Roseobacter denitrificans OCh 114: one gene and its partner. The protein of the gene in region 1 interacts with the protein of each later gene in a pairwise test. Links are inferred from orthologs where the notes say so. Each region holds a gene or a part of one and is shown in the gene's direction. Other genes may lie near its edges.

Region 1 (3,706 bases):
CGCCGTATCCACCGGGACGAATGTTCGGGCGGCGCTTCTTTGGCTCCTGCACATCGGCGTCGATGCCATTCTCGCGCGCATATTCCACCGCGGCTTCCTTGGAGTCAAAGCGCAGCCTGACCTGCGACTGCATATCGCTAGACGATGTCCACCCCATCAACGGATCAACCTCGCGCGAGGACTGAGGCGCGAACTCCAGTATCCATTTATGCGTTTTCGCCAAGCCGGATGACATTGCGGTTCGGGCAGGTTGATAAATTCGCGCGCGCATCGTGCCACTCCTCAAAAATCATGCATGTATATCGGCAATTTTCCCCTCAAGAGCAAGACGCCAAATACGCGCATCCCGGCTAATTTAACTCAAAGGCGTAGCGCAAGGGCCCCAGAAAATCCGACGGTCGCGCCCGGCCTGACAACGGGCCGTTGCGCGACGGGGCCCCGACGCGCCCCCGCCGTCCCGTTTGCTTTCCTGCCAAAACATGTCAGCAAGCACAGGCACTGGCCTTGATCATGGCGCAGATAAGCGCATCTTGGCAGGGAAAGAGAGAACCGCATGCCCTACGCACATTCCGACACCACCGAGGCCGTTCTGGCCAACGCTGCACCCGACGTGCGCGCCCGCGAGAAACTGGAGGGTGGCAAGCGCTTCAAGCTGGCGACCGACTTCGAACCCGCAGGTGACCAGCCCACCGCCATCAAGGAACTCGCTGCCGGTGTGCTGAGCGGGGAACGCGACCAAGTGCTTCTGGGGGCGACCGGCACGGGCAAGACCTTTACCATGGCCAAGGTGATCGAGGAAACGCAACGCCCCGCGATCATTCTGGCCCCCAACAAAACCCTCGCTGCCCAGCTCTATGGCGAGTTCAAAGGGTTCTTTCCCGATAACGCGGTGGAGTATTTCGTCAGCTTCTACGACTACTATCAGCCCGAAGCCTATGTGGCGCGCTCGGATACCTACATCGAGAAAGAGAGCCAGATCAACGAACAGATCGACCGCATGCGCCACTCCGCGACACGCGCCCTGCTTGAACGCGACGACGTGATCATCGTGGCCTCGGTGTCCTGCATCTATGGCATCGGATCGGTGGAAACCTACGGCGCCATGACGCAGGACCTCAAGACCGGGCGGATGTATGACCAGCGACAGGTGATGGCGGATCTGGTGGCGCAGCAATACCGCCGCAACGATCAGTCCTTTCAGCGTGGGTCTTTCCGGGTGCGCGGCGACAGCCTCGAAATCTTTCCCGCCCACCTTGAAGACCGCGCCTGGAAGTTGTCTTTTTTCGGCGAAGAACTGGAATCTATCACCGAATTCGACCCGCTGACCGGTGAGAAAACCAACACATTCGAGCAAATCCGCGTTTATGCCAACAGCCACTACGTGACGCCGAAACCCACGATGCAGCAGGCAATCATCAGCATCAAGAAAGAGCTGCGCACCCGGCTCGATCAACTCGTGGGCGATGGCAAACTGCTCGAAGCGCAGCGGCTGGAGCAGCGCACGAACTTCGACCTTGAGATGCTGGAAGCCACGGGCGTGTGCAACGGGATCGAGAACTATTCGCGCTATCTGACCGGTCGCGCACCGGGGGAGCCGCCCCCCACGCTCTTTGAATTCATCCCCGACAACGCCATCGTCTTTGCCGATGAGAGCCACGTCTCCGTGCCGCAGATCGGCGGCATGTACAAAGGCGACTACCGGCGCAAATTCACGCTGGCCGAACACGGGTTCCGCCTGCCTTCCTGCATGGACAACCGCCCCCTCAAGTTCGAGGAATGGGACGCCATGCGCCCGCAATCGGTCTTTGTTTCCGCCACGCCCGCCGCCTGGGAAATGGACCAGACAGGCGGTGTGTTTACCGAACAGATCATCCGCCCCACCGGCCTGATCGACCCGGAAATCGAAATCCGCCCGGTCGAGATGCAGGTGGACGATCTGCTGGATGAAGTACGCAAGGTGGCCGCCGATGGCTTCCGCACACTGGTCACGACGCTCACCAAACGCATGGCCGAGGACCTCACCGAATACATGCACGAACAGGGCATCCGCGTGCGCTACATGCACAGCGATATCGACACGCTGGAACGCATTGAAATCCTGCGCGATCTGCGGCTGGGTGCCTTTGACGTGCTGATCGGGATCAACCTGCTGCGCGAAGGTTTGGACATCCCCGAATGTGGGCTGGTGGCGATTCTGGATGCGGATAAGGAAGGCTTCCTGCGCTCTGAAACCTCACTGATCCAGACCACGGGGCGCGCCGCGCGCAATGCCGAAGGGCGCGTGATCATGTACGCCGACCGCATTACCGGCTCGATGGAACGCGCGATCGAGGAAACCAACCGCCGCCGCGCCAAACAGATCGCCTATAACGAAAAACACGGCATCACCCCGACAACGGTGAAAAAGAACGTCGAGGATATCCTCGCCGGGCTTTACAAAGGCGACACGGACCAATCCCGCGTCACCGCCAAGATCGACAAGCAGATGGCGGGCGGCAACCTGCAGGCGGTGCTGGACGGGCTGCGCACGGATATGCGCAAGGCCGCCGAGAACCTCGAATTCGAAGAGGCCGCAAGGTTGCGCGACGAAGTCAAACGCCTCGAAGCCGTCGACCTCGCCATCGCCGACGACCCCATGGCGCGTCAGTATGCAGTGGAAAAAGCCGTGGAAGACAGCGCCAAAGCCTCAGGCCGCAGCACACTGGGCCGCGGCGGCATGCGCGGCGGGGTGAAGCGGAAGCGGGGGCGTTAAATTTTGATCCTCGCACGCTCTCCTGGAAGGTATGCGCCTTTCTTGTCCCTCCAAACAAAGTCGATCTGCAAACTTTGTTTCAACGAACGTGCTGATCGAATTGCTATCTCAATCGCATCGTCAGACGAAACGCCTTGGTAGGATAAGTTCAGTTCTGGCAAAAATTTGTAACCCTCATCACTCTTCACGCCTTCTACGATATTTGCACCGGAACAATTCTTGACAGCCCTGAATTCGCCGTGTTCGTTCCAAAGCGCATGTAAAGATGCTTTAACCAAAGCGTCCCAAGTCGGCTTTTCGATTTCGCGGCCTGCAAATGAACCTTCCAAAACTTTTGTGTGACGCAACGGAGGAACCTCATGTGGACCAAAGTGCTTACCCATCCGCGTTGCTAATTCAACCTCAGTCCGGCTACTCCGTGAGTCCTTTGCGGCTTCTGCGGCTTCTGCAATATCCAAAACCTTAGCAAAAGCGGTGGCCGCACTGTCTACTAGCGGCGTCGCAAAGGCCTGCAGTCGCTGAAAATCACGTGCATATACTTCAATGTTCTGCATTTCATATTTTCCTTTCATATTTTCATATATCCATATTTCCCTAAACCGTCAACTTGAAAATACCTAAACTCACAGAACGCGCCTTCGAATTAACTCAAATAAATGCGCGCAGATTGTCTAGTTTTTGGTGCTACACACCGACGGAAACCACACGGATTTTATGCGTCGGGCATTGCTCACAGAAGTCTCGCCATCTATGTAAACTGGTTCACATCCATCCAGCCGTTTCTATGCCACACTCAAAAACAGGGCATTCCCCCTGCTTTTCGGAAAGGGCATTTCATGACCCAACTCGCTTTTGGTTACGGCTTTATCATTTTCACGGCTCTCATCGTCATCATCGGTGACAGTATCATCAAGGTGGCGGCGGATGCGGGGCATGCGATTTCGTCCTCTTACG
Region 2 (4,237 bases), 1.7 Mb from region 1 along the record:
CATCGGTTGATTGCGAGTTTGCGAATGTGCTCTGCGTCACGTCGCGAAAGCCAAGGAAAGCATAGGTTCCGGTGAAGGTCACGGTGCTCTTGGTACCGCGCGTGCCGTCATTCGTACCAGTCTGGTTGCTTGCGAACCCCAGTGAGGTGAACACCAGACCGTCGTTGGATCCAAGGATTTCCACGGCTTCCTTGTGGCTGGACGATGCGCGATTATTGGTGATCTCGATCACCATTGTAGGGCCTGTGTAGACCGGGTTGAACTCAATCACCAGCGCTCCGCCGAGGCCCAGCGAATAGAAGTCGTTATCGCCGTTGATGGGCGTGCCATCGTCCGAAACCTCGATGTTGCCGAGGTTCGAGCGGGACGCGTCACCGCAGATCGCCGTCAGACCGGACAAATCGCCGGCCGTGATGGCTGAATTGGTGTTGCCATACAACGCGCTCGTGCCGCCACAAGAGGATTGGACGCCAACAACGGCTGCGAATGCAGACCCGGCGGTCAAAATGGTTGCGGTTGCGGCGCTCAGCGCCAGAAGTTTCAGTTTCATACTATTTCCTCGTACTCGTGAAAGACAGAAAAACAAAAGCGCCTGACTGTCAAAGCCTGCCGATGCGTAAAACTATATTTACCATTTGGAAAGCACTTTCGCGGTGTTAACCACGTTTTCCGGGTGTTTTCCCGTGGCAGTTGCGATCATCCCGTTAACGTTCTGTTCACGGGTGTAAATTCCGCGTCTTTACGGTCTTGCGCGATTCCCTTGGTGACATCGGCAACGGCAAACACGCACCGGGCACTTTGAACGCAACCGATCCAAGCGCATTACGGCTTGTTCCTCATTCGTTCTCTTTTTTTGATTGGCGAAGCGGCGTCAAACGCCTATGTCGTTTAGTAGGAAATGGGGGCTCATGATGGCTGAATTGAAAAACATCGAAGTGCGCGGGGCGCGTGAGCATAATCTCAAGAACATCGACGTGGATATTCCGCGCGACCAACTGGTTGTTATCACGGGTCTTTCAGGGTCAGGAAAATCGTCGCTCGCCTTTGATACGGTCTATGCCGAAGGGCAGCGCCGCTATGTCGAATCGCTGTCCGCCTACGCGCGCCAATTCCTCGATATGATGCAGAAACCGGATGTGGATCACATCTCCGGCCTCAGCCCTGCGATTTCCATCGAACAGAAGACCACGTCGAAGAACCCGCGCTCGACCGTGGGCACCGTCACCGAAATCTATGACTATATGCGCCTGCTGTTCGCGCGCGTCGGCACGCCCTACAGCCCCGCGACGGGTAAACCGATTGAAGCGCAGCAGGTGCAGGACATGGTGGACCGTGTGATGACCATGGAGGAGGGGACGCGCGCCTATCTGCTGGCCCCGATCATCCGGGACCGCAAGGGCGAATACCGCAAAGAGTTTCTGGAACTGCGCAAGCAGGGATTTCAGCGGGTCAAGGTGGATGGCGCGTTTTACGAATTGGACGAACCGCCAACGCTGGACAAGAAATTCCGCCATGACATTGATGTGGTGGTGGATCGGATCGTGGTGCGCGAGGGTTTGGAAACGCGGCTTGCCGACAGCCTGCGCACCGCACTTGACCTTGCCGATGGTATCGCAATCCTTGAAACGGCCCCCGCCGAAGGCGAGCCGGAACGCACGACGTTTTCGGAGAAATTTGCCTGTCCGGTCAGCGGCTTCACCATTCCCGAAATCGAGCCGCGGCTGTTTTCGTTCAACGCGCCTTTCGGGGCCTGTCCGGACTGTGACGGGTTGGGGGTCGAGCTGTTTTTTGACGAGCGGCTCGTGGTGCCCGATCAGAACCTCAAGATTGCCGATGGGGCCCTCGCGCCCTGGCGCAAGGGCAAGTCGCCCTACTTCTTGCAAACCATCGAGGCGATTGCGAAACACTATCAGTTCAAACAGTCGACCAAGTGGAAGGATCTGCCGAACAAGGTGCAGCAGGTATTCCTCTATGGCTCGGGCGAGGAGGAGATCCAGTTCCGCTACGACGAAGGGGGCCGGGTCTATCAGGTCACGCGCGTGTTTGAAGGCGTCATTCCGAATATGGAACGGCGCTACCGCGAGACAGACAGCAACTGGATTCGCGAAGAGTTCGAGCGCTATCAGAACAACCGGCCTTGCGGGGCCTGCGGTGGTTTCCGTCTGCGCCCCGAAGCCCTGGCTGTCAAGATCGCCGGGTTGCACGCTGGTGAAGTGGTCCAGATGTCGATCCGGGATGCTTTTGAGTGGTGCGAGACTGTGCCGGACCATCTGACGGCGCAGAAGAACGAAATCGCGCGCGCGATCCTGAAGGAAATCCGCGAACGTCTGGGATTTCTGAACAATGTGGGGCTTGAGTATCTGACGCTGAGCCGCAATGCGGGCACGCTGTCGGGCGGCGAAAGCCAGCGCATCCGTCTGGCCAGCCAGATAGGCTCCGGCCTGACCGGTGTTCTTTACGTTCTGGATGAGCCGTCAATTGGCCTGCATCAGCGCGACAATGATCGCCTGCTGTTGACCCTCAAGAATCTGCGGGATCAAGGCAATACCGTCATCGTGGTGGAGCATGACGAGGAAGCGATCCGCGAGGCGGATTACGTCTTTGACCTTGGTCCGGGGGCGGGCGTGCATGGTGGAACGGTTGTCAGCCACGGCACACCGGCGCGCGTTGCGGCGGATGAAAATTCGATCACCGGGCAGTACCTGATGGGGACGCGTGAAATCGCCGTTCCGACGACGCGGCGCAAGGGCAACAAGAAAAAGCTGCAGGTGGTCAAAGCGACGGGCAACAACCTGAAAAATGTCACGGTGGATTATCCGCTGGGCAAATTCGTCTGTGTGACGGGCGTGTCGGGCGGCGGGAAATCGACGCTGACGATTGAGACGCTGTTCAAAACGGCCTCCATGCGGCTGAACGGGGCGCGCCAGACGCCAGCGCCTTGCGAGACGATCAAGGGGCTGGAACATCTGGACAAGGTCATCGACATTGATCAACGCCCCATTGGGCGCACGCCGCGTTCGAATCCGGCGACCTATACCGGTGCCTTCACACCGATCCGCGACTGGTTTGCCGGGCTGCCCGAGGCAAAAACCCGGGGCTACAAACCCGGACGGTTCAGTTTCAACGTCAAGGGCGGGCGCTGCGAGGCCTGTCAGGGCGACGGCGTGATCAAGATCGAGATGCATTTCCTGCCCGACGTCTATGTGGAGTGCGAAACCTGCAAGGGCAAACGCTACAACCGCGAAACACTTGAGGTCACGTTCAAGGGCAAGAGCATTGCGGATGTTCTTGATATGACGGTGGAAGACGCGCAGGAATTCTTCAAGGCGGTGCCGTCCATCCGCGAGAAGATGGATGCGTTGATGCGCGTGGGCCTAGGCTATATCAAGGTTGGCCAACAGGCGACGACCCTGTCGGGGGGCGAGGCGCAACGCGTCAAGCTTTCCAAGGAACTCAGCAAGCGCTCAACCGGGCGCACGCTTTACATTCTGGATGAACCCACCACCGGATTGCATTTCGAAGATGTGCGCAAGCTGTTGGATGTATTGCATGAATTGGTCGATCAGGGCAATTCGGTGATCGTGATCGAGCATAATCTCGACGTGGTCAAAACCGCCGACCACATCATCGACATCGGACCGGAAGGTGGCGACGGGGGGGGCGAGGTCGTGGCGACCGGCACGCCTGAACAGGTCGCCGAGGCGCCGGGCAGTTACACCGGGAAATACCTCAAACCGATGCTGGCACAGAAGAAAGTGGCCGCCGAATAAGTGTTTGAACAGGGCGGTGGCGCTGCGCGCTCACAGCCCTGCGCTGGTTTCAAATGTACCGGTTGGATCGTTGTGGCAAATGCGACCGGATCATCCGTGAGGTCCTGCGGCTTTCACAGAACGGCGCGCCACAGGCCTGTGGCGGTCGCCATCGGACCGCCAAAGATAAGAACGGTTACGGGAGGACCGGCCCTGATGTCGTCAGTCCAATGCGACGCCGATCAAGACAAGCACGGCGAAACCGCCAAGCGCAAAAACCCATGCAGGCGCGGTCAGTGTCACGTCAGATCTGAGGCGCTGCGCGAGGGTTCTGACATTCACTTCGGTTGTTTCTTGCTGTTCCATGATTGCTCCCATTGTTTATTTTCGTGCCTTTGACATGGGGACCACCACGGCCATTGCAAGATGTGCAACATCGGTTTTCGCCTTAATGGCTTGTTTCTGCCTGTTGGGCCGTCGTTGCCCCT

Evidence for each region. Proteins that work in one complex are often made in the same cells at the same time.
Region 2: the proteins of uvrB (region 1) and uvrA interact in binary tests that used the Escherichia coli proteins (3 or more experiments, as listed by UniProt). The link is inferred for Roseobacter denitrificans OCh 114 from one-to-one orthologs.

What each region holds. Positions count from the first base shown.
Region 1 is NC_008209.1:1,213,868-1,217,573, reverse strand. What follows is about bases 248-3,152. They hold uvrB (excinuclease ABC subunit UvrB), read left to right. Parts: upstream 248-553; coding sequence 554-2,752; downstream 2,753-3,152. Other genes in these bases: RD1_RS05780 (T4SS efffector SepA family protein), read right to left, coding at 2,749-3,152; RD1_RS05790 (ETC complex I subunit), read right to left, coding at 248-271. Also shown: more of RD1_RS05790, read right to left, coding at 1-247; more of RD1_RS05780, read right to left, coding at 3,153-3,306; RD1_RS05775 (EamA family transporter), read left to right, coding at 3,589-3,706. UniProt on the Escherichia coli protein: The UvrABC repair system catalyzes the recognition and processing of DNA lesions. A damage recognition complex composed of 2 UvrA and 2 UvrB subunits scans DNA for abnormalities.
Region 2 is NC_008209.1:2,867,448-2,871,684, reverse strand. The notes cover bases 535-3,970. They hold uvrA (excinuclease ABC subunit UvrA), read left to right. Parts: upstream 535-911; coding sequence 912-3,770; downstream 3,771-3,970. Other genes in these bases: RD1_RS13770 (VPLPA-CTERM sorting domain-containing protein), read right to left, coding at 535-550. In the rest of the region: more of RD1_RS13770, read right to left, coding at 1-534; RD1_RS21165 (hypothetical protein), read right to left, coding at 3,972-4,115. UniProt on the Escherichia coli protein: The UvrABC repair system catalyzes the recognition and processing of DNA lesions. UvrA is an ATPase and a DNA-binding protein. A damage recognition complex composed of 2 UvrA and 2 UvrB subunits scans DNA for abnormalities.